Regions from separate parts of the Acetobacter persici genome, predicted to be linked through region 3. Evidence: riboswitches for the same ligand, from Rfam matches in the RefSeq annotation. Region 3 holds a riboswitch; each other region holds the start of a gene.

Region 1 (7,947 bases), on a different contig from region 3:
GTTGCGGACGGATCTGCCGCCAGCGCCGCCGTAATGGCGGCCTCATCCAGCCCCTTCTGCCCGATGACCACAATACGCCCGGTGCGGGCCTCCTGCGGGGTCAGGGGGCGGTCAAACTCATGCCGGAAGCGGGTGCCAACACCCTGCACAGCCAGCCGCATGGGCTTGCCCTGCACACTGGCAAAGCCTTTCATGCGCAGGACGTCATACCGGGCCGCCACATCCTGCAACAGGGTCAGGAAGCGTTCGACGGAAAGCTGTTCCGGTACGGTGACGACGAAACTTTCAAAATCATCATGCTCATGCTCGCCATCTTCCGCATCATGGTGCGACGGACGGGACTGGAGATCAGCCTCAGCTTCCGCCCCCAGACCCAGCAGCACGGCGGGGTCCACCTTGCCATCCTGCGCGCGGATAATACGCACCGGGCGCGGACAGAGGGTTCTGATCTCTGCTTCCACCGCATCAAGCTGTGCGGCATCCAGCAGGTCCGTCTTGTTCAGAACAATCAGATCCGCCGCGTTAAGCTGGTCTTCAAACACTTCCGCCAGAGGGTTGTCATGATCCAGTGAGGGATCGGCCTCGCGCTGTTTTGCCACGGCCTCTGGATCATCCGCAAAGCGGCCGGAGGCGACGGCGGGCGCATCCAGCACAGTGATGACGCCATCCACCGTCATGCGGCTGCGCACGGTGGGCCAGCCAAAGGCTTTGAGCAGCGGCTTGGGCAGGGCAAGGCCGGAGGTTTCAATCACCACATGTTCCGGCGGGTCGGCCCGGTCCAGCAGGGCTTCCATCGTGGGCAGGAAATCATCCGCCACGGTGCAGCACAGGCAGCCATTGGTGAGTTCCACAATATCATCCTCCCGGCAGCCTTCTACGCCGCAGCCGCGCAGGATTTCTCCATCAATGCCCAGAGAGCCGAATTCATTGACCACAACGGCAATACGGTGGCCCTGCGCTTTTTGCAGGATATGGCGCAGGAGCGTGGTTTTCCCCGCCCCCAGAAAGCCTGTGATGATGGTGACGGGAACGCGGGTGGATGCGGTCATGACGGCTCCTGTTCAGAGACTGTGGCCTCAGGGTAGAGGGTAGCGGGCACGCGGCCCAGAATCATATCAGAAAGAGAGGCCGGGCGGCGGGACGGCATAACCGTCCCTTTGGCCGAGGCGGCATAGAGCCGCGCATAGGCCAGAAGATCTTCCGCCTTTTCCGGCCCAAGATGGCCGAGCAGCCATGTCCAGCGGCCCGGCATGGCAATGGCCGCCGTACACCCACGGTCACACGAGGCCAGACAGGCGACGGGACGCAGCGTGACGGGGCAGTCCTGTTGTGAGGCCTCCAGCAGGGCCGTCAGGCGGTCCAGCAACTGTGCGCCCGGAGGGTGATCCATGCCGGGGCCGCCGCGCCGGCAGGTGGTGCAGACATGCAGCACCGGGCCTTCCGCCACGGCAGGCGGCGCGTGGGAGGACGGGGCGGAATGCGGAACAGACGCAGGCATAAAAAATTCCCGATCAGGCGCCGCTCCGGGAAGATGCGGCCCTTAAACGGAGTGCATGCACAGTGCTCCTGCTGGCACAGGAGTGATGCGCCAGCCCAGCGCACCCTCGCCTTCCGGGCACCCCGCCGGACACGACACCTCAGACAGCCGCCCGCCCTGAAAGGGCAGCGCGGATGATGGCAGGTCTCCTGGCTTGTGTCGTGCAGGTCTGCGCGGAATAAACCTTGCAGCCGCGGGTCCGGCTGCCTTCCCGGCCCCCTTACCGGAGCCGGTGGCATGGACCTGCCCGCCAGAGGCGGCAGGCCCATAGCGGACCATGCAATCACTTACAGTTGCGGGGGCAGCGACGGCCTTGCAGCGGATGCTGCGCACCGGTCTTCCCTTTTCATCCCTCGCGGGACACCATCATGCGGCAAGCATCGCATAATACCGGTATTTTTCAAGCCGTAAGCCGGGCGCTTTATGAGCAGACCTGTTCTGCCGCCTCTTCGTCCTCATGCTCGGCCAGCCTGACGGGAAAGGCATTGCCGCTCAGCACCACTACCAGCATGGCCACACAGCACAGCGCCACAGAAACAGGCACCAGAACCGCAACGCCATACGCGGACAGAAGCTGCCCCCCAAGGGCCGAGCCAAGCAGAATACCGATATTGCTGGTGCTGTTGACCGCCGCCCCCGCTGTATCCGCCGAGGTGGCGCGGGTGCGGATCGCCCCGGACATGATGAACGGAATGATGCAGGCATAGGCCGCGCACCAGAGGCAGACAACCGCCACACTCTCCCAGCCCGGCACCAGCGTCCCGCCCAGCAGCGCAATCGCGCACGCCATGACCACCCCGGCGCCGAGCATCCCCACACGCGGGCAGCGATCCACCATCAGGCCGGAGGCCCAGAGGCCGGACAACCCCAGAACCCCGATAACCAGCAAGGCCAGACTTACAGACTGCTCGGGCAGGCCATGCGCCATCAGCACCGGAGCGATATAGGTGTACACAACATTATGGGCGAGGAAGAACATGGCGTTTGCCGCCACAACCCACCCGAAGGCGCGCACAGCCTCACGCGGGGCCTTGTACGGCCCGGATGGACGCCCCGCCGGTTTGACAACCGGCGGCAGGCAGACGGCAATCAGCACCGTCAGAAACGCTGCCAGCCCCGCCACAACCAGCATCGCGATGCGCCAGCCTGCAAAATGCCCCAGCGCCGCAGCCCCCGGCACCCCCAGAACGCCCCCCATGGAGGCCCCGCCAAACACAAAGGAGATGGCCCGGCCTGTCAGTTTTTTGGGCACCAGATGGGCGGCATAGGCTGACACAATGGACATAAGCAGCGCATGCGCGCCGCCGCCGAGGGTGCGGCCCAGGCACAGCACAGCAAAAGTGGGCGCAAAGGCTGCTATCAGGTTGGACAGCACATACCCTGCCAGCGCCACAAGAATCAGGCGCTTCCGCTCCACCCGTGCGGTGAGAACCGTCAGCGGCACAGCCGCAACGGCCACAATCAGCGCATACGCCGTGACTGCCAGCCCGATATGGCCGGTGCTGGTGTGGAAAGTACGGGCCATCTCCAGCATGAGCGCAACCGGAGCCATCTCACTGGTGATGGCTGTAAAGGTTGCGGCACACAGGGCGACGAGGCCAATCCGTGTTGAAACAGACAAGGAACCGAACACAGCTTTCCCCTTAACCCCGGATCTCTTCAAAGGGTGGTGTGCATAGCGTATTTTCTGGAAAAGCGCGCCCGGAAAAGCACTGCGTCTGATAACGCAGCAGTCTGCTGAGGGCGAGAGCGCGCAGACAAGAGCGGGCTGGCAGAACAGGCCGGGCGCTGAGAAAAACGCCCGGCCTGCCAGAGGGGTTTGTGACTCCCCCCTTATTGCCCCTTGGCCGGCGGATTCACCGGCTTGCTGTCACCCCGCAGGTTTTTGACCTGCTCCGGCGTGACGTGGTGATCCCCGGAGCCGAAGGTGGCGGTCACGTAGTTCACCAGTGCGGCAATTTCCGCATCGCTCAGGCGCTGCACGTTGGACTGACCATCAAAGCCCGGCATGAAGGCATGTTCCTTGCCCGCCGTGCGATCCACCCCTTTCAGGATGGTCATGATCAGGTTGTCCGGACGGCCTGCGCCTACGGTGGAGTTGGCAAACAGGGAGGGCACATAATGGTCCTGCGTGCCAGCCCCGTCCCGCCCGTGGCAGGCCGCGCAGTTGGCATCATAGATGTGCGGGCCATCCATTTCCGCCAGATCATCAATCCGCTGCGGGCCTTTGGTGCGGATATCCGGCTCGTTCACCGCCTTGCCAAACGCATCACGCGCGGTGTGGTCGGCCTCATCCTCCATCGGGGCAACCTTGAGGATAAAGGCGGCCAGTGCGTGCAGGTCCGTATCCGTCAGGTGGCTCGTGCTGTGCTCCACGGCTTCCGCCATGGGACCTGCGGCCTGCGCACGGCCCGCCACATGCCCGGTGCGCAGATACGCCACCAGATCATCCTCGCTCCACGAGCCGATGCCGCCGGTTTTGCTGGAGGTGATGTTGGGCGCGTACCATGCGCCAAGGGACGTCCCGGCCAGATAATGGTCCTGCTTTTCACTCAGCATAAAGTTACGCGGGGTGTGGCAGGTGCCGCAATGCTCCAGCGCGTTGGCCAGATAACGGCCCCGGCGAAGCGGGTCATACGTGCTGGAATCCCCGGTTTCCGGCGTTTCCTTACTGGCGATGAAGTTCCACGCCATCATGGCCGGGCGGATACTGGCCGGGAAGGACAGATTTGTCTCTTCCTGCGCTTCCGCCACCGGTTTGACCGCATGCATGAACCACGCATACAGGGCTTTTACGTCCTGATCCGTCATGCCCGCGTAAGACACGTACGGCATGACCGGATACAGATAGGAGCCATCCTTGCGCACGCCATGCCGCACGGCGTTTTCAAAATCCGCTTCCGTATACCGGCCAATTCCGTGGTCCGGGTCCGGGGTGATGTTGGTGGCAACCACCTGACCCATCGGGGTGGCGATTTTCAGGCCGCCCGCAAAAGGTTTCCCGCCCGGTTTGGTGTGACAGGCTACACAGTCCGCTGCTGTCGCAAGGTAGGCACCCCGCGCCAGTTCAGCCTCGGCACTGTCCGGCTGAGCGGCCGGAGAGGCACCTGCCTGCGTTGAGGCAGCAGGGGTTGCGGCCTCCCCGGCAGGAGCCGGTTTTTCAGAGGTTGGCGTGTGGTCTGATGTTTTAGCATCAGAGCCTGCAACGGGCTTCCCCTCTTCCGCCACAGGCGCGGGCACTGTGGGCTGGGCGGACGGTTTGTCCGCTGAGGCAGCGGCGGCCAGCGGTGCGAGCGCCACACCACCAAGGGCTGTTCCGGCAATAAGAGCGGAACACAGGAGAGTTCTGAAATCAGGCATGAAGCAGTTCTTTTTTCAGCGTATCTGCAACACGCAGCGCCAGCGCTGCGACCGTCAGAGTAATGTTGCCCGTGCCCACGGTTGAGAAAACTGAGGAACTGGCAATAAAGAGGTTCTCATGGTCATGCGTCCGGCAATGGCCATCCACCACGGAATCTTTCGGGTCCGTGCCCATGATGGTGCTGCCGGAGGGATGATCCTGCGGGAAGTAACCCGGTGTCCACTGTTCATCCGTGCCGTGCATCAGGCCGATCAGCTCCTTGAACACCTTGCGGGTGTGGTCACAGCTTTTCACGGTGTAGTCAGGCAGTTTGTAATAAACATCCGGATGCGGGATGCCGAGAATATCCTTGTTGGTCTTGCTCAGCGTCAGGCGGTTATCCGGGTCCGGCAGGGCCTCGTTATGGCTGAACAGACGCACGGTATGAGAAGCCAGATAACGGATCTGTTCTTCCAGATCCCGCCCGACATAACCTTTGGAAATGGCAAGCTGGGTGGCAAGGTCCACCTGATTGTCATCCACCATATGCACCAGATACGCGCCGCGCTCATTCCGCCAGTCGCCGTCACGGAAATTGTCGATCACGTTGGTTTCCAGCGGGCCACGGCCCGGCCAGAGGGCTTTATCCCCACTGATAAACGTCACCTGCACGCCGGTATGGTCCATCATGTTCCGGCCCACATGGCCTGAACTGTTGGCAACGCCATCCGGGCTCTGCTCATCCGCAGAGACCAGCAGCAGTTTGGCGGTTTCAATACAGTGCGCGGCAATCACAAAATATTTGCCGGTGACGCGGTGGGAATTTTTATCCGGGTCATAATACTGCACGGCGGTCACGCGCTTGTTGGCGCTGTCTCGCTCGATTTTATACACCACGGCGTTGGGGATGAACTTCGCCCCGGCGGCCTCGGCATGGTACACGGAATAACTGCCGTTATACATCGCCCCGATGGGGCAGATGGGCATGCAGTTATTGTGGCCCTCGCACGTCGGGCGGCTGTCATACGGGCGGGTGTTCCGGGCCTGCGGCTCATGCACCACGCGCCATGGCGTTTTTTCACTGATCAGCTTGCGGAACTGCTGCGCGGCGTAGGAGATGGGCAGCGCGTCCATCGGGTAAGGCTGTTTGCGCGGAGAACCGAGGTCCTCCTTGGCCGGGTCCGGCCCGCAGACGCCCATCATCACTTCCGCCTGATAATAGAACGGCTCCAGATCCTCATACTTCAGGGCCCAGTCACGCCCCTGCCCGTAGCGGGTTTTCAGCTCAAAGTCCGAGGGTAGGTAGCGCCATGCGCACCCGGCCCAGTGCCATGTCGTGCCGCCCATCATGCGCAGGTACACCTGCTGGTAGGCTTCCGCATTCGGACCGGACGTGTGCAGATAATCATTCGGCGTGATCTGGTTGGGCGGATGTCTGGCCCACGGCACCGCCGGAAAAGGCCCCTGATAGGAGGGCTTGTTTTCCAGATTACGGAAATTTTCTACAAAATGCTGGCGGTCCACACGCGGACCAGCTTCCAGCACGATAACGGAAATTCCGGCGCGCGCGAGTTCATTGGCAATGGACGCTCCGGCAACACCGGACCCGACAATGACAACATCGGCGGAGAGAGTCTGTTCAGAAGGCATACGGCTGATATTCCCGCTCTCAGGTCGGTTCTACGACGAATTTCGAGGGTGAAAGGGCTGGATGCCCTGTGGGACGGTCTACTTCCGGCGGCTGCGTGGTCCAGTAGAACGGGCCGCCTGTGGCGTAGGTCTTGGGGTAGACCGCGTCCTTCGTGATGTCGAACATCAGGGCGGAGCGATAGACCACCACCTTGCCATCCGCGACACCCCGGTACCAGCCGGTCAGAATGTCATGAATCACATCCTTCAGGGCCGGGTCCGCCTTTTCCGCTGCGGCGGCAAACGTGGTGGCGCTGGAGAACTGCTCTTTGCTCATCAGATCATGCAGCGCGCTGATCTGCGCCTGCCGTCCGGCATCGCTCTGGACGATTCCTGCATAGAGGGCATTCCCGATACGCAGGTCCAGCGTGGGGCGATCCGTCAGCAGGCGAGAGACCGCCATGAACTGCGCTGCTACCGGGTCTGCGCCCTGCGCAGGGGCGGAAGGCGCATCTGCCGCACCCGCAACCCCGCTGGCAACGCCATATGTGACGGCCGCCCCCATGCCTGTCAGCAGTACATCGCGCCGGGACATCCGCAGTAATCTGGCCATCCGCATTGCGTTGGGCGAGACATTTTGCAGACTGACGGGCGCACAGGGCCAGTCTTTCTTCATGGTTGGTCCTTTTCCACAGTGTACATAACCGGGCGGACCATCAGCCTGTGAAGAGCCATGGTCCTTTTTGTTATTTCATCAGGGTTTAAGTCTATAAAGACGTATCCGGCAGGCTTCCAGCCTGAAATTCCCGCGCTTCGGGATTTCCCTCAGATGATATTTATTCTCAATTAGCCAACATACTCCTGCCATTTTTACAGGAGCATCTTTTTTCTGTTACGGATCTTCTTGCTGGACGGATTTTTCCCCGCCGTTTTTTATACGAAACACCTCTCCGCTCCGCTTTATTTCAGATTGCTCTGCACAGGATTTGATCTGGCCATGACGCCCTCTGAAACACCGACAGCATCCCTGATCACCTTCCCCGGCCGGACCGTGCTCTCCCGCCCGGACGCCTCGCGCTATCTGGGGATCGGGCAGAACGCATTACTTGTCATGGCGCTTCTGGCCTGCGGGCCACGCAGGATTTCGGGCAACGGGAAAAAGCTCTACCGGGAAGAAGATCTCGACCTGTTCCGCCAGAAGCTGATCAGCACCGTGGGCGTTGCACAGGCGGACGCGCCTTACAGAAAAGCTGAGCCGGACACCCTGACCATGCCAGCCGGGCCAGACCCGCTGATGCGCCTGCTGGTGCGGCACCTGATCAGGCGGCGGATGATCCTGATCACGCTGTGGGGCATGGTGCTGCTGGGCGGGTTTATGAGCCTCACTCTCTTCTGAACAGTCCACCCCCGCGGACGATATTGACCGGCCGATGGGGTCTGT
Region 2 (7,947 bases), on a different contig from region 3:
GGTCTTGTCACTGTCAGTAACGGTGGCGTCCTCTCCGGCGTTATTACCCTTCAGGCCGGAGGCTCTGCGACCCTGTGGAACAATGCTGGTGGCACTGTTGTCCTCCCGACTGATGCGAACCACGGCCTGACGATTTCCGGTCTGGAAAATGGTGGGACTGTCAGCACCGTCATCAGCGGCTTTAGTGGTACTGCCCCCGGGAATTCTGACAGTATTGATCTGGCAGGTGTTTCTGCGGACGGGGTGTCCTATGCCTACCCGTCAGATGATCAGGTCGTGATCACGCTGGCTAACAAAGAGACCATTACCCTCAACATTCCCGGTGTTAAAGCAACGGGCTTCGAGCTGGTCAGCAATGGCAACGGTGGGGCTCTGGGTGAAGTCTGCTTCCTTTCCGGCACTATGATTAAAACCCCGGCTGGGGAAGTCGCCGTTGAAACCCTCCGTCTTGGCGATGAAGTCACGGCGTATGTGGACGGTTCTCTGCAATCCCGCCGCATTGTCTGGGCCGGTAAGGCCCATGCTGAAGTGCGCACTCATCTGGCGGACGATCAGGCAGGATATCCGGTGCGCATTTGCAAAGACGCTATTGTTGAAGGCGTGCCGTATAAGGATATGCTCATTACCCCGGAACATTGCCTGTTTTTCTCAGGGCGCTTTGTCCCGGTTCGTATGCTGGTGAATGGCGCTTCCATTTTCTATGATACGTCCATCACGTCCTATGACTATTTCCATGTAGAAACGGAACAGCATTCCGTTCTGATGGCCGATGGCATGTTGACAGAAAGCTATCTGGATACAGGGAACCGCCGGACGTTCTCTCAGTCTGGTTCTGTTGTGGCTCTCGGTGGCACACCGCAGGACTGGGCGACGGACGCGGCTGTTCCGCTGAGCGTGGATCGTGCCTTTGTAGAGCCGCTGTTCCATAAGCTGGCAGGCCGGGCAGAAAATGTGTCTGACCGTCAGGTACCCGACAAATCTACTATGACAACCAATCCGGAGCTGCATCTGATCACCCAAACGGGTGCTATCGTTCGTCCGGTATCTCAAAAAGACGGACAATATCGCTTCATGCTGCCGCCGGGCGTCGCATCTGTTGAGATCGTCTCCCGCGCCAGCCGCCCGAGTGATGTGATTGGTCCGTTTGTGGATGATCGCCGTATGCTGGGTGTCGCCATTGGAAAAATCCATCTGATGACAGCCAATAAGACGACCAGGATCACCGCACATCTTGAGCAGGACAAACTGGCTGGCTGGTATGCCGCAGAGGCAGATTATGCCTGGACCAGTGGCCATGCTCACCTGCCGCTGCCGCTTATGATCAGGCGCTCAATGAGCCTGCTGACGCTGAATGTCTGCGCGGCCGGCCCTTACCAGCAGACAGATGCCACGCCGGAGCCAGAAACTGCCGCTCACTCTGCCTGAGCCGTCGTAAAAACTGAGTCTTAAGAGAGAATACCGGGGCCATCCTGTACAGCACAGGATGGCCCCGGAATTTTTTTACCTGCACGCTGTCATGTCGTTTGAGAACCTCGGTGCTGAACGAGTGTCTCACCTCTTCGCACGGAATTCGTTACTCACTCTTCCCCAGCCACGCCCGCGCCTCTCCTCCCGGATAGGCTTTGGTATGCAGGTTCAGGTAAACACGCCCGTCCTGCAGGTCACGTTCTGTCTCGCTGCTCAGCATCACGCTGCCACTCAGCGGGCTTTTATAGGGGCCATGCACTGTCACCATTGCTGGCGCGTCCTTGCCGGGCAGGGCAGGGCCATGCAGATGGGCCATGGTCACCGGGCCGGTCAGGCCGTCCCATGTCACGGTGTAGCGCAGCACATGCGCTCCGGGGTAATACAGCGCCATCACTTTGCCCTGCATGTGGGCGGGCGCGCCATGCTCAGGGGCCAGAGTGCCGGAAAACAGCATACTGCGCTGGGCGTGTGCCGGAGCAGCCGCCATACCAGCGCCAAGCAGGCCGGCAGCCAGCACCAGACTTAAAACCGGTTTGCGGGGCAGGGTCATCACGGCAACGTCCTCATTCCGTTAGAAAACGCGCAGCACCCGAAAAAACGGGCACCGCCACAGCTTCAAAACGTCTCAGAGGAAAGACCGTTGCTTCCGCTCACAAAACGTGAGCGGTTATTCAAAATCCCGCATCACGCCTTCACGGTCAGGCAGGCGGTCCGGTGTGCGGCTAAAATGGACGCGGGGCTGCGTGCCGTCCGCTTTCATTTTCTGGCGCAATGTTGCCAGCCACCGCTCCGTAGCAGCCTCCCGCAACGTGAGGGCCGGGGCAGTTTCGGGTGCGGGGCTGGAAGACTGAGGCATCATCGTGCTCACAAGGCAGAAAGATTTCAGACGCCCTCTTCCTATACGCTTCGGCCCCTCGCACGGTGTGACGTTTTTTTGAAATCACCATCCCCCAACCCTTGACCGGCCCGGAACCCATCCCCTACCTCTGCGGCTGTCGAAGGTCTCGCGCAAGCGAGTGAAAAGGGAACGCTGAAGAATCCGGCCGGGCCATCAGTCCGGGGTTCAGGCAGCGGCTGCCCCCGCAACTGTAAACGGTGCGCTGATGCCTCACGCCACTGGCCCAAAAGGCTGGGAAGGCGCATCAGATCCCCCTCCGTGAGCCAGGAGACCTGCCTTCGTCGCTCAGTCATGATAGCCGGACGGGGTGCGCCGGATATCGGGGAACAGGTATGGTCCACGTCGTGTTTCCGCGTCCTGCCGGGCGCGGGCGCTCTCCGTTTGTCGTCGCGCTGCTCTGCGCCTCCGCTTTCACCACCCTCACGGCACAGGCGGCCCACCGCGCAAAACCCGGCGGAGGGACTGCCAGACGCACCGCGACAACCACAGGCCCGCACGCCCCCCAGACCGGCGTTCGTCCTGCTTCCGCTCAACGCCAGCGCGCGACGTCCGGCACCCCCTCTGCGGACCGCCGTCCCCCGGTCTCCGCCCAGAAGCTCCTCGGCCACAAAACGGCTGACGCCCACGGGGAAGAACATCTTCAGGTGATCGCCTCCCACACAGACCCGATTGGCCGCGCGCTCACCGCCAGTCAGGGCAGCATTACTGCCAAAGAACTCCGCCTGCGCCCGGTGTATCGCGTGGGCCAGTTGCTGGAATCCGTGCCCGGTCTGGTTGTCACGGCCCATTCGGGCGAGGGCAAAGCCAACCAGTATCTGCTGCGTGGCTTCAATCTTGATCACGGCACAGACCTCGCCAGTTTTGTGGATGATATGCCGGTGAATGAACCCACCCACGCGCACGGGCAGGGCTATACGGACGTCAATTTCCTCATGCCCGAACTTGCGCAGGGGATCGACTACACCAAAGGCCCGTTTTACGCGGATGTGGGGGATTTTGGCGTCGTCGGGTCCGACCATATCCGCCTGACGGATGATCTGCGCGGGCAGGCCACCGGCAGCCTCGGCACGCTGGGGGACCAGCATGCCTTTATTGGCGATACAGCCCATTTCAAAAATGGCGATAAGCTGCTTGGCGCTTTCTCGCTCGACCATCTCAATGGCCCGTGGGCGCATCCGGATAATTTCCGGGGCATCAAATCCGCTGCCCGCTACACCCACACAACAGAACACACCAAATTCAACCTGACTGGCCTGTATTACCGGGGCCTGTGGAACAACACGACAGATCAGCCACTGGAAGCCTATCAGAAAGGCCTGATCAGCCGTTACGGCTCTCTCGACCCAAGTGATGGCGGCTATTCAGAACGGTTCAGCGTCTCCGCCCATCACGTTCTGCATCAGGATAACTGGCAGCTTAAAACGTCCCTCTATGTTGTGCATAGCCGCCTGACATTATGGAATGATTTCAGTCATTACCTGAATGACCCCATCAACGGGGATCAGGAACAGCAGGATGAAACCCGCACCACCTTTGGTGGCACGTCCGCCTATCAGCGGCATGATACGGTGCTGCACCGTGCAACAGACACCACTTTTGGCGTACAGGGCCGCTGGGACAGTATTTATATTGACCGCCGCCACACCCACCAGCGGAAAGTCCTGCCGGACTGCCCGGACAGCAGCGTGCCCACAGGCCGGTATGTCTGTAATGCCGATACAGTATCTCAGGGCAATGTCGGCCTGTTTGGCCAGAATATTACGCACTGGCTGCCCTGGCTGCGCACTGTTGTCGGCCTGCGCGGGGATTATTACGGCGGTTCAGACCACAGTCTTGTTTCCGGCTATAACGGCAAGGTGCATCAGTGGCTTTTCCAGCCCAAGGGCAGCCTGATTTTTGGCCCGTGGTATAAAACGGAGTTTTATATCAGCGCAGGGCAGGGCTACCATTCTAACGATATCCGTGCCGTGCTGGGTACCGTCCCGACCGACGGCATTGCCAACGGGGCCATCGCCACGCCCTTCATGACACGCGCCACCAGTGAAGAACTGGGCGTGCGCACCAATATCATCCCAAAACTGAATTTACAGGCAGCCTTTTTCCGGATCGATTTTAGCTCGGAACTGACATATGATGCGGATGAAGGCGTGAATGACGCCGGCGCCCCCAGCCGCAGGCAGGGGTTTGAACTCTCCGGCCAGTATCACCCGCTATCCTGGCTGGAGCTGAATGCAGATATCGCCTCAACCCATGCCCGTTATTTTACCGGCAATCCCGGTGTGTATGGTCTGCCGGGGCTGTATGTGGCCAATGCCCCCAATTTTATCGGCTCGTTCGGCCTGCTGGCGGACCACCCCTGCGGCATCTTTGGTGGCGTGCAGTTCCGCTGGCTCGGCTCCTATCCGTTGATTGAAGATAACTCCATGCGCTCACACGGCTATAAGGAAGTGAATCTGGATGTCGGCTACCACATCACAAAATACCTTCAGGTGCAGGCCAGTCTCTATAACCTGACCAACACCCACGCCTCTGCCTCCCAGTATGCTTATGATTACCGCCTGACCCCCACATCCCCGGTTGAAACAGGCTCCACCTATCATCCTCTGGAACCTCGCTCCGCCCGCTTCTCCGTTACGGCGAATTTCTAAAAATCTATTGGAGTGTTTGAGGAAAGCTGTTCTGCATCCACTCCTCCGCCGCCCGTAACGCCGCATCCGGGTCAGCCTGCACGTCATCCGGCTGCACTGGCCCCTCATAGCATTGCCCTCTCCGGTCACATTCATGCTCGGTCGCCAGCGCCAGCATCCCACCGTCCGGCAGGGTGAAAGTTGTGTTGCCGGTAGTCTGGCCGTGTGTCGCGCGTCCAAAAAACCGTGTCTGAGGGCGGCCTTTCAGCGCAATGGCAACCGCCTCGCCCGCGCTGGCAGTCTGCGGGCCAATCAGAACCGCCACAGGCACGCGGGCTAAATCCGGCCCGGTTGCCTGCACCTGTCCGCTCCCCTGTATTTCAGCGCGCCAGGGTCTGGACCGCTGGCCTGTCCGGTCTTCAAACACGCCCAGATCCCCCGAGCCAAGCAGGGGTTTTAAAATCCCGAGCATCGCCCACATATTCCCGCCCTGGTCACCGCGCAAATCCACAATCCAGCCCCGCATGTCAGACGCTTGCGCAAAGATCGTGTGCCCTGCGGCGGAAAAGGCCGTCATGGCCTCAGGGTTGTGGGATGTAAAATCAGGAACCGAAATCATCTTGATGCCAGAGGAGAGTTTCGTAAAAACCGGCAGCGTCGCAGGTCGTTCTGATAATCCTCTGGCTCTGGTGGGGGGCAGTATAAAACTATGCCCGTCATGCAGGTCCGCCAGCAGGTGCCGCATCTCGGCGTAAAGATCGTCCTCACTGGCGTGTCTGGCCAGATCCAGCAGGGCCGGGGTGCGTGTGCTCCAGTCAATCGCAGCACTGTGCAAAGCACGCTCCCGCACAGTATCAAGAACAAAACGCATGGTCCTGACGGGCAGAGAGGACTCAGAAGCCTCCCTGTTTTCCGCAGGCGCGGGAGCCTCCATGCGTAAGCCACAGGCGGTCACGCTGCCTGTGCCCTGTAGCGTGACGCCATACACAATGCGCGTTGTTTGTGGGGGCACCCAGAGCGTAATTGTCTGAGTACGGGTCAGATCCTCCCCGCGCACCGGGTCTTTCTGTGTGTTTCTCAATGCACTCTGCTGCGTGCCGTTATACAGCCCAACCCAGAGCCCGGCTCCGGTCTGCACCGCCCGCACATGAAGTGTGGCCTGGAGCTGGAGGGTCGTGTTCCGCATCTTTTCCGCAGGCAGTTCGGTCCGTGTGGCGGCAAATTGTCGCGGGCTGGCGGTGGCGGACTGGAGCGTGATACCCGGCCCTCGGTCCGCGCAGCCCGGCCCGGCAGAAAGCGTAAACTGATGCTGCGGGTCAAAAAGCGTCTCACGGGCAGGCGCGGCAAAACCTCTGGCAGGCGCCAACAGCAGCACAGCCGCGCAGAGCAGAAAAACCTGTGTGTTCATAAGGTCTCTTTCCGGAGAAACGGTCAGTCCATCCCCGGTACCTTACCCGTATTTTTGCTCCTGCCGCCAGTAAATCCATGAAAGTCCATAGCAGAGCGCAACCAGCCCCAGCAGGCAGAGATTCATAATCGTCCTGTTCAGCGGTGCGCCCAGCACGCCAAAGCCGGTGGCCGTCAAAAAAACGCCGGTCAGAATAAAAAAGGGCGCACAGGCCCGGTGCGTGCGCTCCCACACCCGCACGCTGGCTTTCGTCCACGGGGTCCGTAGACCCAGAACGCTATTGGGGCGGATCTTCCCCAGACCATTCCCCACGACAATAAAGAAAACCCCGAGCATGACAGAACTGAGTGACCCCAGAGCAATTTTTATCCCCAGTGCAGCCTCCATACAGCCCACAGTCAGAGCGCACAGCAGGGCTGTCAGCGTTATCCACGCCTGATCATACACGCGCACGGAGGCCTGAAATCCGCTGTGGTTCCGCAGTCCATACGCCACGGCACGGAAGAACAGCCAGAGTGCCGCCAGCAGGCCCACCCAGACCGTCAGCGCGTGGGCTGGGGTTGCAAACCGGTCCGGCACCCACTGGCCGGAAAAATGGACAGGCACAAGCGCCCCGTCCGGCGCGCGCCACAGAAGAACCAGACCAATGGCGAGCGTGGCGGCGCTCAGCGCGAGGGTGATGCGGGGGCCGTATCTGTGCTGCATGGCGGGGCGTCCTTTCCAAGGCGCATGGTGGAGGCAAGGCGTAGCCAGGCCTCTTCCAGAACTGAAAGTTTCAGGTGATACACAAGCGTTGTGCCAATCCGCTCCCGGTGCACAAGGTCCGCCGCCAGCAGCACGCCCAGATGCCCGGAGAGGGTCGGCTTGGCGAGCGTAAAGCACGCGGCAATGTCGCCAGCACTCATGGCGCGGTCCCGCAGCATTTCCAGAATGGCCCGGCGGGTCGGGTCGGCAAGGGCTTTGAACACGTCATTCATGATTCGTTATTTAGCAAATTACCAAATTAGAAACCATATAATTTTTGCACAGCCCCGTCTTTTGGTTGACGCACCGCACCCCCGGCCCGTAAAAGGCCCCGTTCCAAAACCGCGATGCCCCACCCGGCGCAGCCTTACTGAGCGCCGGAGGCGCTGCCTGCATGTCCCCGTCTGTTACATTTGCTGATCTCCCTCTGGCGCAGCCCCTGCAGGATGCGCTGGCTGAGGCAGGTTACACCAACCCCACACCCATTCAGGCACAGTCCATTCCGTTGCTGCTGGAAGGGCGGGATCTGCTGGGCATGGCCCAGACGGGTACCGGCAAAACAGCCTCCTTCGTGCTGCCTCTGCTGCACCGTATGGCCCAAAACCCGCGTCCGGCCCCCAAAGGCGGCGCGCGCGTTCTGGTGCTGGCCCCCACGCGGGAGCTGGTCTCCCAGATTGCGGAAGGGTTTGAAAGTTTCGGCCGGCACCTGCCGTTTACTGTCACCACCATTTTTGGTGGCGTCAGCCCCATGCACCAGATCAACGCCCTGAAAAACGGCGTGGATGTGATTGTCGCCGCCCCCG
Region 3 (7,947 bases):
AATCACCCGGCAATCCTGCAAGGCCCAACCCAGCCGCGCACAAGCCAGAGAAACGCAGGATGGAGCAGGCAGACACAGCATCTCTTGCGGCGGCACATGCCGGGCAAGCGTTGCGCCAACGCCATAAAAAAACGGATCGCCCGAGGCCAGCACCACAACCGGTGAGCCACGGCGCGCCAGAACAGCATCTATGCCGTTTTGAAAAGGAGACGGCCAGACCAGCGTTTCTCCCTGAATCAGCTCAGCCGCCAGAGCAAGGTGCCGCGCGCCCCCTACAACATAGGGAGCCTGCGAGACCAGTGTGCGGGCGGCAGCACTCAGTCCCGCCACGCCCTCCTCCCCAATGCCAATCAGGGTCAGCCAGACCTCAGGCATCCACACCTCCAGTCTGTGCCAGTTTGTCTGTATGGCCGATGTCATTCGCCCGAAAATCCGGCTGAGACATCAGACATGCCTTCGGCAGACAGTTTGCGGCCTGTCCGCTCTCTTCGCTATGGAGAGACAAATAGCGCCCTTCAGGATACAGTGTTACATGTGCCCCTCCGCCCCAACCCCTTTGCCCGTGCTGATTCTGGGCGGCACAACGGAAGCCTCTGGCCTGTGCCGTCTGCTGGAGCATAATTCCGCCTTTACACCTACCCTCTCTCTGGCTGGCGTAACCAGTAACCCGCATCTGCCAGAGATGGCTGTCCGGCTTGGTGGTTTTGGCGGCCCAAACGGCCTGCGACACTGGCTGACGCAAAATGCCATTCAGGCCGTGATTGACGCCACACACCCGTTTGCCGCCACCATGAGCCAGCACGCCGCGACGGCCTGCGGGACCCTTGGCCTGCCACTGCTGCGTCTGGAGCGCCCGGCATGGAACCCTGTGCCGGGAGACACATGGCATTCTGTAACCAACCTGACTGCCGCTGCCAGCCTGCTGGCAGACCCGGCTGGTTTCGGGGAGCGCCCCCTGCGGGTTTTTCTGACAACAGGACGCAAGGAGGTCGCGCCCTTCTGCATGGCCCCGCAGCATACTTATCTGCTGCGCTCGATTGAACCGCCCGACCCAGCCACACTGCCCCCCAGTACGACTGTCCTTTCTGCTCGCGGACCGTTTGATTATGCTACGGAACGAGCGCTCATGAAGGCGCATCAGATTGCGTGTCTTGTCACTAAAAATTCTGGCGGCTCCGCAACCTTTCCAAAACTTGAAGCGGCGCGTGCTCTGGGGTGCCCGGTAATTATGATCGAGCGTCCGCCCCACCCGCCCTGCCCGCATGTTCAAACACCCGCGGAGGCTCTGCTCTGGCTCCAGACACATCAGGCTGCCTCGACCTTGCGCGACGTATAAAGCCACGCTCCACCGTCCGGGCGCGGGATCAGATGGCTGGCGGCACAGCCAATCAGCACCAATGTGCTCATATCCGCCCATGTAGCGTCCGCTTCTGCCAGTGTTGTCAGCCGCACAGCTTCATCCGCACGCCCAATGGCCCGCGCAAACGCGACAGGGACTGATCCGGGCAGGCAGGCACGTAAATGCTCAAGCGCTTCCCCCAACTGGGTCGGGCGCGCCTTGGAGCGCGGATTATAGAGCGCAATAACAAACCCCGCTTCCGCCGCCAGCGCCAGCCTGCGCAAAACAACTGGCCATGGCTTGAGATTATCGGAAAGGGACATCACACAGAAATCACCGCCCAGCGGTGCCCCAAGCCGGGCGGCAGCCGCAAGAACCGCGCTCACACCCGGCACAACCGTAATATCCAGCGCACGCCATGCCTGCGGGCCATGGTCCACAGCTTCAAACACTGCGCTGGCCATGCCGAACACCCCGGCATCTCCGCCGGAGACAACCGCGACATGCCGCCCCTGCATAGCCAGTTCCAGCGCATGCCGCGCCCGGTCCAACTCCTCCCGGTTATCCGAACAGTGCCGCACCACGGAGGCCGGCGCGTCCACCCGCTGCACATAGGGGCCGTATCCCACCAGATCCGTCGCACGGCTCAGCGCCTGATCCGCCTGCGGTGTGCGCTGGAGCGCATTCCCCGGACCAAGCCCGATAATGCTGACAGAACCCGTCATCGCACGCCCTTTCTGCCCGGCACCAGCGCCAGTGAAAAATAGGGCGCAGGCCCATCCTGTTCCGCAAATGGCAGGCAGCGTGCCTCCGGTTGCGTGCCACGCTCTACATAGACAGCATCCGGCAAACGGCCTGTCTGCTCCAGTGCTTTCCGCAATTTTGGCATATTCCGGCCAATCTTCATCACCACCGCCGCATCGGCCTTGTCCAGCCAGTGCACCAGAGCCTCTTCCGGCATGGTAGCAGGCAGAACACACAGAACATCATCCCCGTGCGTCATAGGCCTCGCCGCCTGAGACCAGCAACCGCTCATGGCGGAAATACCGGGCACAACTTGAGTTTCAAACCGAGTATGCAGACGGTCAAACAGATACATCGCGGACCCATACAGAAAAGGGTCCCCTTCACACAGCAGAGCGACGTCCCGCCCCTCTTCCAGAACCGCAGCAAGATCCTCCGCACAGCGATCATAAAACGCATGCATGTCGATATGGTAGCTTGGGTCTTTAACGGAAATTTCGGTGGTAAACGGATAAGCCAGCCGTATTTCCTGCGTTGTGGCAGCAATATGCGCGTGCGCGATGCGGCGCGCGTGCCCCTGTGTGTCATGCCGGCAGAAATAGGCCACAACCGGCACCCCTTGCAGGGTTTTAACAGCCCGCAGCGTCATCAGGTCCGGGTCTCCCGGCCCCACGCCCACCACATGCAGCGTTCCGCGCACCATTACTCCACCTCACTCGCCAGCGCATTGACAGCCGCCGCGGCCATGGCACTCCCCCCCAGCCGCCCCTGCACAACCAGCCATGGGATATCATGCCTTTTTGCAAGGGCCTCCTTGGATTCCGCCGCCCCGACAAAGCCGACCGGCAAACCAATTACAGCCGCAGGTTTTGGCGCACCGGCATCCAGCAGTTCCAGAAGATGGAACAGGGCTGTAGGCGCATTCCCGATTGCCACAACGGCCCCGGCCAGCTTTTCCCCCCACAAGTCCAGCGCTGCGGCAGACCGGGTGTTGCCAATCTGCCGCGCAAGGTCTGGCGTGCGCGCATCCCGCAGGGTGCACACCACGGCATTATCCGCAGGTAGACGCGCACGGGTAATGCCATGCGCCACCATCTCGGAATCACACAGAACAGCGCAGGATTTTTTAAGGGATTTTCTTGCGGAAGATACAAAATCCTCCGTCATCATCACGGATTGTGCTACATCGACCATGCCACAGGCATGAATAATACGAACAACAATCTGGGCCTGCTCGGTGGAAAAACCGCTTAAGTCAGCTTCTGCGCGAATGGTCGCAAAGGAGCGTTCATAAATGGCAGCGCCATCGCGGATATAATCATAAGGCTGCATTTTTAACATCTCCTTCAGACAGAACCTGTCTCACGACCTTTGCACCATCACATTCCGGCACAACGCAGACGGGTTGATCCCCCGCGCGTCCGTTCCGGATCACGCCATATCCCTCCGCCCCGGCAACCAGCGTGACTGTCGCACGCCCCGGATGCGCACAGCCTTTGGCACACCCGGAGACGTGCATCTCCATCCCCTCCGGCAAAAGCGGAGCCAGTTGCAGCGCCAGCCGCCCTGTGTCGGCGGAAGCCTGCCCACAGCCTGACGCACCAATGCAGGCATAGACCCGCAAGCGCGGATCACTTGGATGCATAACAAGCCCTGAAATTTCCGGCATTTTCCTTAATCCGCCAAAAATCAGGCTCCCCCACGGTGTCATGCGCAAAATGCCCTCACCGGTCTGCGCAACATCTGCACAGGCCCGCAGCGTTGCTGCCGTCAGACGCCCCAGCGGCGCAGCCACCGCATAAAGATGGCCTGTCAGATGTCCGGCCCTCTGAACCAACGCACGACCGTGCTGCCTCTCTGTTCTGGCAGCATGTACCCATGCAACCCCGATTTCTGCAAACAGTCTCTGGGCAATAGCAGGCCCCCGCAAAGGGCGCATGGCCTCATGGCATTTTATAAAAGCACCCGCCAATGCAAGAGCCGTCTGCACAGCCTCAGACAAACCCTGCGGCTCTGAGCGGGCCTCACCACAGACAACGCGCCAGCCTCCCCACTCAGAAGCCGGGTTTTGTACAGCCTGAAGCATGATATCAGCCTGCAAAGACCCAACGGGGAAAAAACCACCGCCATCGACGCAAAACCCGAATTTATCAGGCAAAGCTGAAAGAGCGGGAGAGCCGATCAACCCGGCCCTCAACGCCTCCGCACACAGCATCGTCTCCCCCGCACAGGCCGGGTCCACGCCCGCCAGAGGGGATATCTGAAGTGCGAGCCGCCGTTCAGCATCCGGGTCTGCCTGCCCGAGGCCCGCCGCTATCATCCGCTGCGGGAAAGCACGGGCCGCTTCCGGCGCGAACCCCCGCAACTGCACATTTCCCCGGTTGGTCAGGCTGATCTGCCCGTTGCCGTCCTGCTCCGCAACATTGGCCAGCAGATGCGCCTGCGCTGCGGTTATCCGGCCCAGCGGCGGGCGTACACGTACCAGCCAGCCATCCGCCGCCTGCATGGGGGCAAACAGACCTGGGCACCATCCCTTCACCACTGGGGCAGAAAACGCGGCAGACATGAACACCCTTCAGTCAACACACAGCACAAGGCCGCATGGGGGTGTTCATCACAAGGCCATCAGGACAAACCAGATAGTAGCGCGTTGACCCAACGCACCATCACGCTCCGGACACCCCGCCAGACATGACACTCAGCACAAAGATGGCAGGTCTCCTGGCTCATGACACAAAACCCCCGGCGCTCCGGCAGTTTTCGCCTGTTTCCGCCCTTCCCGGAGCACGCTCCAGTGGGTCAACACTCCCAAAAACAAGAGTGCGGAAAACACGCCTGATGTCACATACAGTTGCGGGGGCAGCGACGGCCAAGAAACAGAAGGGTTCTCACCGTACTTCCCTTTTCATCCCCTGACGGGAACCATCTGCCCTTTGTTAAGCAGGCTCTCTGGTGGTTGTCAAAACAGAGTGAACGCCCTGACACCCTTGAAAACGTCCCTCTATACTGCCAGTTCAAAACGGTCATCCGCGTTCACTCTTCACCCACACGGAGAACAGCTTCATGCAGTATCGTCAACTTGGCCGGTCTGGCCTGCGTCTTTCTGCCCTTACCCTTGGCACCATGACATTTGGAGGCAAAGGGGACTTTGCAAAGACGGGGAATACCGACACAGCCGGGGCGCGCCGCCTGATTGACCTGTGCCTGGATGCGGGCATCACCATGTTTGATACGGCGGATATCTATTCCTCCGGGGAATCCGAAACTATTCTGGGGGAAGCCCTGAAAGGGCGCTCGCAGGAAATTCTGGTCACGACCAAAGCCCGCTTCCGCACGCAGGACGGACCAAACGGGGCTGGTTCCTCCCGCCTGCATCTCATTACCGCGTGTGAGGCCAGCCTGAAGCGCCTCGGCCGCGACCATATTGATCTGTATTATCTGCATGAATGGGATGGTCAGACCCCACTGGATGAAACACTGGAAGCCCTTGATACGCTGACCCGTTCCGGAAAGATCCGCTATAGTGGGGTTTCCAATTTCTCCGCGTGGCATATGATGAAAGCGCTGTCCGTTGCTGAGCGCAACAGGCTGATCGCCCCGGTATCCCAGCAGATTTATTATTCACTTCAGGCACGCGATGCAGAGTATGAACTGCTGCCCGCGGCTGTGGATCAGGGGATTGGCGTGCAGGTCTGGAGCCCGCTGGCAGGGGGCCTGCTCTCCGGCAAATATCGCCGTAACCAGCCAACACCCGCAGGCCGTCAGCTTGAAAATTTTGGCGAACCCCCGGTGCATGACAAGGAAAAGCTTTTTGATATTGTGGAAGTGCTGCTTGCTATTGGGGAAGAGCATGGCGTTTCCGCAGCGCAGGTCGCTCTGGCATGGACCATGCATCGCCCGGCCATTACCTCCGTCATTGTGGGCGCCCGCACGGAAGAGCAGTTGAAAGACAACCTGAAAGCCGCGGAACTCACGCTGTCGGAAGACCAGCTCAACCGCCTTAATCAGGCCAGCCAGCCTCCCCTGCTCTATCCCTACTGGCATCAGGCGAGCACCGCGGCAGACCGGCTCAGCCCGGCAGACCGTGTGCTGCTGGAACCATTCCTGAAAACACAGTAAGACGGCCCAGGACGGACAGTGGATTTCCCGGCAATCGTGCACAGACCGGGTAGTCCTCTGTCCTGCGCTTTTACTGCAAACCGGGATGCGTCATGAAGCTTGTAAGAACCAGACAGGAACTGACCGAGATTGTCACTCAGTGGCATAAGGACGGGGAGACAATCGGACTGGTGCCCACCATGGGGTCTTTGCATGAAGGCCACTTGACACTGGTGCAGGCGCTGGACGGCAAAGCTACCCGGCGGATTGTGACGATTTTTGTCAACCCGATCCAGTTTAACAACCCGGATGATTTCCAGCTCTATCCGCGCGGTCTGGACGCGGATGAAGCCCTTCTGGCACAAACCGGCGTAGTGGATGTTCTGTACGCCCCGGATGAAACCCAGATTTACCCGCCCGGCTTCTGCACGCGCATTACTGTTTCCGGCCCGGACAAGATGCTGTGTGGCGGGGACCGCCCCGGCCATTTTGATGGCGTGGCAACAATCGTCACCAAGCTGTTCATGCAAACCCGTGCCGATATTGCCGCGTTTGGGGAAAAAGACTTCCAGCAGCTTTGCATTATCCGCCGGATGGTAACGGACCTGGACCTGCCCGTGACCATTCTGCCCGTGCCCACCGTGCGGGAAGCTGACCATCTGGCGCTATCCTCCCGCAACAGGCGGCTCACCGCTGCCCAGCGCCAGCAGGCCACCCATCTGCCACAGGCTTTGCAGGATTGCGTTGCCGCGCTGAAAGCCGGAAAACCCGTGGCCGCCACGCTGGAGCGCTGCACACAAACCCTGCAAGACGCTGGGTTTACAGTGCATTATCTGGACCTGCGATCTGAAAAAACTCTGGCGCCGTCAGAAAAAGCTGACCCCGGCACCCGCCTGTTTGTTGCGGCCAGCCTTGGAGACATCCGGCTGATTGATAACATGCCGCTTGCCTGACACCACCGGATAGAAAACTGGAAACACATCCATGACCATTACACGTCTTGACCCCGAAGAACGCCTGACCGGCGCTGTCATTTACAACGGGCTTGTGCATCTGGCCGGGCAGATTGCTGATGATGCCACTCTGGATGCGGAAGGCCAGATGGCCGATATCCTGCGGCAGGTGGATACCCTTCTGGCCAAAGCGGGCACAGATAAAAGCCGCCTGCTTTCCGTGCAGATTTTTCTGGCGGATATGAACGATATGGCAGGCATGAACCGCGCATGGGACGCCTGGCTGGACCGGGACAACAAACCCGCCCGCGCGACGGTCGAAGCAAAACTCGCCAGACCGGAGTGGCGTGTGGAACTGACCGGCATTGCCGCGCTCCGATAACACTACACTCTTCAAAAAATGCAGGATCTGCCAGAAAAAGCAGACCCTGCATCCCATTTCAGACCTTCAGACTATCAGGCCGTTTTGACCTGCGTTTCCGCTGTCTCCTCAGCGCGGATAATATAGGGCCCCGCTGCAAGAATCTGGAGTGAGAGGATGCCCATTTTTCCCTCTTTCAGGTAATCACCCAACGGAAGCTCCGCATCCCCATTGGTCCACACACACTGCGCACCTTCCGACGGGTACCAGCCAGCCGGTTTTACAGCCTGACGATGCGCACTGATGTCATGCTGACTTTTGGCGCAAAACAGATGAATATCCGCAACGGCCACGCCCATAGACCGGCGATCATCCACAAACGGGCCGGTCACATCAGCCGGACGGCTGGTGCGGGAGACAATCCGGACAGATTGTGTGCCCGGCGGCAGCAT
Region 4 (7,947 bases), on a different contig from region 3:
TAAATCACCTCGCAAGCTGACTCTTCTTGCTGCACTTTGTATTCTGTCCGGCCTGATCCTGCCGTCCGTACACAATGTCCATTCCCAGTTTTTCCATACAACATCCTATAGTTTCACAGCACACAGGATTTGTGGCAAGAAATACTATCTGGCGGTTATCGCCTTTTGTTGCTCTGCCTACGCACGATATAACCGGGATTTTGCACGCTACCTCAACCTGTCAGACGGCGCGTCTTTTCTGACCTACGCCTACTGCCTATTGTCCTTTGTCACGCAGGTTTACGGTAGTCATTCGGTTGAATATCACACTTATGACGACTCACTTTTTGGGACATTTTTAGCGCTCGGCGCATCATCCAATGATGATGTGTCGGCAAGCTTTGGAATTGTGTTTGTGATCGCGGCGCCTGTGCTGCTCTACCTTGCACGCAAGCCTTACCGCGACCACACATAACCTCGCCTCAGAAATCCGCCTGCGCACTGATGGAGAAGGAGCGGGGCGCCCCGAGCATCACCTGCCCGGCGTAGCCCGTATCCGCCCACTGGATAAACCGCTTGTTGCCGATATTATCAATGCGGCCATAGACCGTAATGTTTTTATAGGCATGCCAGCCTGCAAAAACATTGACCAGCGCATAGTCTTTCAGGGAGAGCGTGTTGGCGTAATCTCCCTTACGGGCTGAGACGTAGCGCATCCCTGCCCCCAGATCGAGCGGCAGATCCCCCACGCGGGACCAGATAGCCCACAGGTTTGCTGTGACCGCAGGCACATCAGGCACCTGATTGCCAGAGGCATCAACCGAGGCACTGGGGTGGAAAGAGCCGTAACGGGAATAGGTATAAGCCACATTGCCAGACAGGCTCCAGTGGCGGTTGAGAACAAGATCCCCCTGCCATTCGACCCCGCGTGATTTCTGGACACCCGCCGTTGCCACCGTATCCGGCCCGGTTGAAACCAGCATCCGCGTCCGGCGAATATCATACAGCGCCAGAGTGGTGGTCAAACGCCCGTCCCACAGGCTGGCCTTCACACCAATTTCGCCCTGCCGGGAGTGGCTGAGTTTTGTAAACTGCCCCCGGTTGGCCAGAAACAGGTTGGAGCCCGGAGGGTCTTCCCCCGTGGTATATACCCCGTAAAGGCTGACATTTTTTGTCAGATCAAACACCGGACCAATACGGAAATTATCCGGGTTGTAGTGCCCCTTAAAACTGGTTGCGGCGTTAAACTGCCCGTTCTGCCGGTAGTTTTGCCGGTCCAGTGCGAGCCAGTCATACCGGAAGCCGCCCACAAGCCGCAGATTATCCCGGATGGTCAGCACGTCCTCTAAAAACAGGCCCGCCTGCACCATCGTGGTGGGGGATTTCATGTACGGATATTCCCCGGAAAACGCCCCAAGTGGCGTGGCGTCCGGGCTGACAAGAGAGACGCTGTCCGCATAGTCCGCAGCCGGAAAACCCCGGTTACGGATGAAGCGCAGATAATAGGCGTCGCCTCCCAGCACAAAACGGTTCTTCATGCCGAAAATGGAAAAATCAAATTGCCCGTGCAGCGTATCCCCAACCTGATGCTGGTTCTGATACACATAAAACCGGTCCCGGCTGATGCTGCCGGGGGCAATGGCATTGCCTGCGGCATCCGTCTGGCCGGGGGCGCTGATGTAAGTCAGGCTTTCCGCGTTGTTCCAGCGCCGTTTGGAATAAATGAAATAGCTGCTGTTATGAAACAGAACATGGCTGTTCACCCGCCAGTCCAGATGCAGTGTGGGCGTCGCGTTGACAGACCCGGCCTTGCCGTCCCGCACGTTATAGTACCGCCACAGGGACGCGCGGGTAAGGCCCAACCCTTTGCTGGAACTTAGCAAACCGCCTACGCGCCCGCCTGTTTGCGACAGATCCACCAGCGGCGTGCCGTAATAAGTGGAAAGCCGGTCCGTCAGATAATCCATGCTCAGCCGCGCGGTGAACTTTTCCGTCGGCTTCCACAGCAAGGTTGTCGTAAAATCATCCGAGTGCGGGTCAGCTCCTTTTACAAATCCGTCAGACGATGTCCGGCTGAAATCCGTGCGCAACGCAAGCGTTTGCGTAATGGGCACGGAGCCACCAATCCCGGCGTTCCACGTATTAAAACTGCCGTAGGACACAAGCGCATTGGCATGCGGGCCATCAAACGTGGGCGTACGGCTACGCATATCCACCGTGCCGCCCACGGCCCCCTGCCCATACAGCACGGAGGACGGGCCTTTAAGCACCTGCACACTTTCCAGATTGAAGGTGTTCTGAGGCCGGTTGACCATGGTGGTCGGGCCAAAATACTGGCCATCATGCAGCACCAGAATCTGGTTGCCGGTAAAGCCGCGCATCATCAGCTGCGCGGGTGACCCCGGAGACCCGCCAGAGGAAACACCCGGCGCGCTGTCTGCCGCGGCCTCAGCCTGAGCATAACCGCGCTGCATCATCAGATCATGCGAGACCACATTGAGTGTGCCCGGCGTGTGCTGGATGGACAGGCCAAGTTTCCCACCGACTGCGGGTGTTATCTGGAGAGGGGCAGTTTTACCATAAGCCGTGATATATTCAGGGCCTGCCACCTTTCTGGCCGGGGGTACTGCTGTCCGTTTTTTATACGGATGGGCAGCGCTGCCTTTCGGGTCTGAGGGATCAGGGGTGGCCGCATAGGCTGCGGGCACGCAACTGATGCCGAACAGAAGACTGAGGGCATAAGAGACTGGACGCACGGGTTCGCTCCAAAACAACGTCACCGCGATGGAGGCACTGAGCAAACCGTGCCTCGCCGCCACATCACCCCGTATGGCAGCTCCGTCCGTGACTTTGGCGTAATGGCAGGTCTCCTGGCTTGCTGGTCCTCGGGTCCTGCGGCTGCCTTCCCCCCTGTGGGTGGCACAGAAAGTGGCATAAACGCCGCAAGCCCTCTCAGCTTACAGTTGCGGGGGCAGCATCGGCTTGGACCGATTTCCCTCTTAGCCTTCTGGCCGCGCACGCAGCCACAAAGCACCATTGCTGCGTGCAGCGTAAACAGGGTCTGAAAAACCTTGTCAACGAACGTGCTGCTTTATACCCCATAAAAAACGGCTCTAAGGCGCAGGCCGTGCACACGTTGCATCCCAGCCTGTTGCGCAAAACCGGCATTTGCGTACAGTCTCTCCCTGTCAGTCAACAGCCCCGCGCAGGCGGGTTAAAAGGGAAGACCGTATGCCGTGCCGCACGGCTCAGTCGGTCGCTGCTCCCGCAACTGTAGGCGGTCTGTCCGTGTCTTTTTGCCGCAAGGCACGCCACTGGTGCACAACCGGGAAGGCGGGAGACGGACGTTTAACCGTGAGCCAGGAGACCTGCTGTTGTCGTTCAGACCGCGCCGCCGGGCGGGATGTACCGGAAGGCAGGAGTATACCAGTGGGACCGTTTTCCCCCTTCCCCCGACCTTTTCAACCAGAAGAGGCATATCACCCGGCTTTTTCCCGCCTGCTCAGCGCCTGCCCGTCCCGCGCTCATGCCTTGCAGGCCGCGCATCTGGCGCACCTGCCGCCTCCTGAGCAGGAGGAGGTCATTGCCCAGAACGGCCACGCACTCTTCCTCAAACTGGTCCCGTCCCTGCCCGCCCCCCACCGGGAACGGGGTGCTGTGCTGGAAGAGGCTTTCCGGCCGCTGCTCCTCACCGCCTCTGACTATCTTGAAGCCATGCCAGCCCTCAGCACGGACATGCCGCCCGCTGCCGCGCAGCGCATTGTGCGGGCCTATGTTGCCGTCCACTGGACGCGCGGCGCCCAGAACGCCGCCATGGCGCTGTATAACAGCCCCGCATGAAGGCCTTCCGCCGGACGCTGTATCTGACCCACCGATGGCTGGGCATTGGCATGGGCCTGCTGATGGCAGGCTGGTGCGCCTCCGGCCTTGTCATGCTCTGGCACACATGGCCTCAGCCGGAGGAAAGCGCCCTGCGCCGTGTTCCGACGGAAATCCACTGGCCCGCCATACTTCCGAAATTGGCTGAACTGGGCAGCACAGAACGCTTTCAGGCTTTTCAGATCAATATGGTAGGGCACGAACCGGTTCTGACACTCACGCCACAGGAAGGCCCACCTTTTGCGCTGGACCTGCGCACCGGCCATGCGGGGCGCATCCCCCCGGAAGATGCTGCTGCCAGCGCCATCCGATACGCGCGGGCCACCGGCGCACAAGGCCGCCCCGTCTTTGATGGCCTGACCACAGACGACCAGTGGGTTCTGGATACGCATGGCCGGGAAAATGGCTTTTATCGCTTTCTGTTTCCCGATGCGGCGCACACGCAGGTGTACGTCTCCTCCCTGACCGGAGAGGTCATGCAGGCCACAACACGCTCCACCCGCCTCTGGGCATGGGTGGGGGCTATTCCACACTGGCTTTACCCGGCGGTGCTGCGCAAGCACCCGGCGGTTTGGAGCGACGTCGTTATTCTTTTGTCTGGCACAGGAGTTTTTCTCACCGTTACCGGGCTATGGATTGGCGTTTTGCGCCTCCGCCGCGCCGCCCCTTTTACCCCTTATAAAAGGTGGCATGGGGTCCATCACCTCAGTGGCGCGGTGTTTGGTGTACTGGCCCTTTTATGGGTTACAACCGGGCTGCTTACCATGTCTCCCGCAGGCCTGTTTCAAAGCAATCCAAACGCGACCCGCCCCCTGCGCGTGACTGGCACGGCGACCGGCGCGGAGATCCATCAGGTTCTCTCACGGTTGATAAGTGCCGCACCACCCGGATGCACCGGCATAAAAACGGCTTTTCTAAACAGCAAAGTTTTTATGCAGATCACGGAGCAAACCGCTGCCGGCCTCAGGAGCCGGAGACTGGATGAAGCCCTCACTCCAGCCCCTCTCACCCCAGAGCAGATCAGGCAGCCCCTGCAGTCCGCAGGCTTGCTGAAAACGCCGGACGATCTGACGTTTCTAACGCAGGCGGATGCCTATTACTTCAGCCGCCCCACGCATCAACGCCATTTTCCCGTCTGGCGGGCACAGGCGGCGGATGGCACCTTGACCTATCTGGATGGACAGTCCGGCGCTGTGCAGACCATTCTGGACGGCCCTGCCCGCCGGTCCCGCTGGCTGGTGTACGGGTTTCATGATCTGGATTTTCAGGCCGGACTGCGCAGAACCCTGACGCACCGAAGCATTGCCGTGCCGTTATTATGTGGCGTGTTCTGCGTTTTTCTGTCCGGCGTTCTTATCGGCATCAGGCGGCTGCGCCGCACCAGCCTGCGTGCAGCGGGCCGCTCTTAGTGATGCGGCTCCTCATGCACCATATCGAGATCCGCAAAACGTGTGAATTCACCTTCAAAGAACAGATGCACGACACCGGTGGGGCCGTGACGTTGTTTTTCCAGAATGAGTTCGGCCTTGTTATGCACAAGGCTCATTTTACGTTGCCAGTCATCCAGCGCGGCTGAGTATTTTTCCATGGAATCAAACGCTGTTTCCTTGGGCATACGCTGCTGGAGGTAATATTCATCACGATACACAAACATCACGGAATCCGCGTCCTGCTCAATGGACCCGGATTCACGCAGATCCGAAAGCATGGGGCGTTTATCTTCCCGGCTTTCCACCTGACGGGAGAGCTGGGAGAGCGCGATAACCGGCACTTCCAGTTCCTTCGCAATCGCCTTTAAGCCCTGTGTAATCATGGAGATTTCCAGAACGCGGCTTTCCGGGCGTGTACCAACGGAGGGACGCATAAGCTGGAGGTAATCCACCACCACAAGGCTCAGCCCGCGCGTGCGCTTCAGCCGGCGGCAGCGGGTCCGCATGGCGGAAAGCGAGATCGCCGGGGTATCGTCAATCACCAGCGGCAGGCGGGACAGTTCACGGCTGACGCGCACAAAGCGGTCAAACTCTTTCTGCCCGATATCCCCACGACGGATTTTTTCACCGGACACTTCCGCCTGCTCGGACAGAATACGGGTGGCCAGCTGCTCGGCCGACATTTCCAGCGAGAAAATAGCCACCGTGCCGGTTGGCTCCACGCCCGGCCCTTTCTCTTCCGCCTCAATCATCAGCGCACGCGCGGCGGAGAAGGCAATTTTGGTGGCCAGCGCGGTTTTCCCCATGGCGGGACGCCCCGCCAGAATCATCAGATCCGACGGGTGCAGGCCACCGGTTTTCTTGTCCAGATCCCGAAGGCCGGAAGTCAGACCGGACACATGCCCTTCCCGCTTGAAGGCCAGTTCCGCTGTTTTAATGGCGTCCGTCAGGGCACGGTCAAACACCACAAAGCCGCCGTCCTGCCCTTTTTCCGTCGCGAGGCGGAACAGAGCCTCTTCCCCCGCGGCAATCTGGTCCGGGCCGGACAGATCAGAAATTGTGCCAAACGCGCTGTTCACCACGGTCTCGCCAATATCAATCAACTGGCGGCGGATCCACGCATCATGAATGGCGCGGCCATAATCCCCGGCGTTGATAATGCCGACCATGGAGGTCAGCAGTTTGGCCAGATAGGCCATACCACCGACATCATTCAGGATTCCGGAGTTTTCAAGCTCGGCCCGCAGCGTAACAGGGTCCGCAAGCTGGCCGTTTTCAATCCGGCGGGCAATGGCATCATAAATCCGGCCATTGACCTGATTGGCAAAATGCGCGCCCGTCAGAAAGTCGGAAACACGGTCATACGCCCGGTTGTTTGTCAGCAGCGCGCCCAGAAGGGCCTGCTCTGCTTCAAGGTTGGCAGGAGGATGGCGAAGGGAGAGCGACAGAAGCGTTTCTTCTTCCTGCCGCGCGGGTTGGGTCTGGGTCATACTCACGCCGTTTCGTTTATCAGGTCCTGACACATCCGTCTTCCGGCTTTAACCGAAAAACGCCCATGCCTTACAGCTTTGGCAGAACGGGCTTTGTGGCCTGCTTTGCCGCCAGATCCAGTGCATCAAACGCGGTGATGATGTGGTAGAGGGAGCTGGTCGGGATTTTGGTTACAGCCGGTGCGCCCGCCGCATCCAGCTGGTCCACCCATGTGCCAACCGGGCAGCCGGTAAAATAATGGTCCAGCAGATTTTCCGCCAGCAGGACCGCAATCCCCCGGCTATCCAGCCTGTCACGGCTCAGGATACCGCGCAGGGCTTCCCCCTGCACCCACAGGCGGGAGCCACCGCGCAGAACAGACCCGTCGCGCGCCAGAACATCCCGAACCCGGCCCGTCTCCGGCTCAAGGCCAAAGCGGGTGGCAAAGCTGGCCAGCCGCAAGGCGGGCTCGGACGTCTCCACGCCCGTCAGGCGCTGATATTCCCCCAGTAGCCACACCCATTCAAAATGATGCCCCGGCTCCACCCACTGCCCGGCCTCACCCGGAACCGGCTGCCAGTCTTTTGTGAAAAACTCGCCCAGCGTACCCGTTACAGGGTCCAGAAAACGGGTGCGGAACAGCTCATATAACGTATGGGCCAGAGCCAGATCGGCCTCATGTTGCGTGGTACCATACAGAGCCAGTGCGGCTTCCAGCAGATGCATGTGGGGGTTCTGCTGCCGGGGGGCACCGTCATCGGGCAGCCAGTTCAGAAAGCCACCGTCCGGCGTGGCCATATGCTGGTGCACCCAGCCCAGAGTGTCCCGCGCCAGTTTTTCGGCACGGCCTGAACCTTCCAGCCGCCCGTACCAGGCCAGAGCAAACACAACAAACGCGATATCATACAGGTCCGCCGTGGCATCCTTCACCGCGCCTTCACGCGTTAAGGTGCGCGCCCAGCCCCCGTCCTCCCGGTGGGCATGCAGCAGGAACCGGAAAATGCCGTGCGCACGGGACACACCCTCTTCCCACCCCTGCAACGCAGCCCACGAGAACGCAAACAACTGCCGCGCCTGCACCCGCACCCGCTTGAACGGCGGCAAAGCGGGCTCACCCTCCAGCGTGAGATGTTCCTGCGCGCCCAGCAGAGCCAGCTCATGCGGGGTGCCGTCACACCCTGTTGTGGCC

What was found. Region 3 has a riboswitch for cobalamin ahead of cobG (precorrin-3B synthase). Riboswitches for the same ligand answer to the same signal wherever they lie in the genome.
Region 1: linked by a shared signal. The riboswitch ahead of JK199_RS07935 (DUF1636 family protein) and the one ahead of cobG (precorrin-3B synthase) in region 3 are both predicted to bind cobalamin.
Region 2: linked by a shared signal. The riboswitch ahead of JK199_RS07605 (TonB-dependent receptor) and the one ahead of cobG (precorrin-3B synthase) in region 3 are both predicted to bind cobalamin.
Region 4: linked by a shared signal. The riboswitch ahead of JK199_RS03100 (TonB-dependent receptor) and the one ahead of cobG (precorrin-3B synthase) in region 3 are both predicted to bind cobalamin.

What each region holds. Positions count from the first base shown of each region.
Region 1 covers NZ_JAERKU010000005.1:93,941-101,887, forward strand. The annotation lists gene cobW (cobalamin biosynthesis protein CobW) at 1-1,049, opposite strand, end outside; gene JK199_RS07935 (DUF1636 family protein) at 1,046-1,498, opposite strand; cobalamin riboswitch at 1,660-1,920, opposite strand; gene JK199_RS07940 (MFS transporter) at 1,959-3,170, opposite strand; gene JK199_RS07945 (c-type cytochrome) at 3,371-4,897, opposite strand; gene JK199_RS07950 (GMC family oxidoreductase) at 4,890-6,527, opposite strand; gene JK199_RS07955 (sorbitol dehydrogenase family protein) at 6,547-7,182, opposite strand; gene JK199_RS07960 (hypothetical protein) at 7,504-7,902, shown strand.
Region 2 covers NZ_JAERKU010000005.1:14,830-22,776, reverse strand. The annotation lists gene JK199_RS07620 (Hint domain-containing protein) at 1-1,425, shown strand, start outside; gene JK199_RS07615 (CHRD domain-containing protein) at 1,574-2,017, opposite strand; gene JK199_RS07610 (hypothetical protein) at 2,135-2,335, opposite strand; cobalamin riboswitch at 2,450-2,659, shown strand; gene JK199_RS07605 (TonB-dependent receptor) at 2,710-5,013, shown strand; gene JK199_RS07600 (S41 family peptidase) at 5,018-6,400, opposite strand; gene JK199_RS07595 (SdpI family protein) at 6,443-7,105, opposite strand; gene JK199_RS07590 (metalloregulator ArsR/SmtB family transcription factor) at 7,066-7,377, opposite strand; gene JK199_RS07585 (DEAD/DEAH box helicase) at 7,539-7,947, shown strand, end outside.
Region 3 covers NZ_JAERKU010000001.1:186,769-194,715, forward strand. The annotation lists gene cbiE (precorrin-6y C5,15-methyltransferase (decarboxylating) subunit CbiE) at 1-375, opposite strand, end outside; gene JK199_RS00845 (cobalt-precorrin-6A reductase) at 533-1,336, shown strand; gene cobJ (precorrin-3B C(17)-methyltransferase) at 1,306-2,064, opposite strand; gene JK199_RS00855 (precorrin-2 C(20)-methyltransferase) at 2,061-2,786, opposite strand; gene JK199_RS00860 (precorrin-8X methylmutase) at 2,786-3,415, opposite strand; gene cobG (precorrin-3B synthase) at 3,402-4,649, opposite strand; cobalamin riboswitch at 4,778-5,025, opposite strand; gene JK199_RS00870 (aldo/keto reductase) at 5,147-6,202, shown strand; gene panC (pantoate--beta-alanine ligase) at 6,295-7,134, shown strand; gene JK199_RS00880 (RidA family protein) at 7,166-7,516, shown strand; gene JK199_RS00885 (Hint domain-containing protein) at 7,591-7,947, opposite strand, start outside.
Region 4 covers NZ_JAERKU010000002.1:193,452-201,398, reverse strand. The annotation lists gene JK199_RS03105 (hypothetical protein) at 1-454, shown strand, start outside; gene JK199_RS03100 (TonB-dependent receptor) at 462-2,735, opposite strand; cobalamin riboswitch at 2,823-3,032, opposite strand; cobalamin riboswitch at 3,159-3,369, shown strand; gene JK199_RS03095 (hypothetical protein) at 3,409-3,819, shown strand; gene JK199_RS03090 (PepSY domain-containing protein) at 3,816-5,267, shown strand; gene JK199_RS03085 (replicative DNA helicase) at 5,264-6,778, opposite strand; gene JK199_RS03080 (AGE family epimerase/isomerase) at 6,849-7,947, opposite strand, start outside.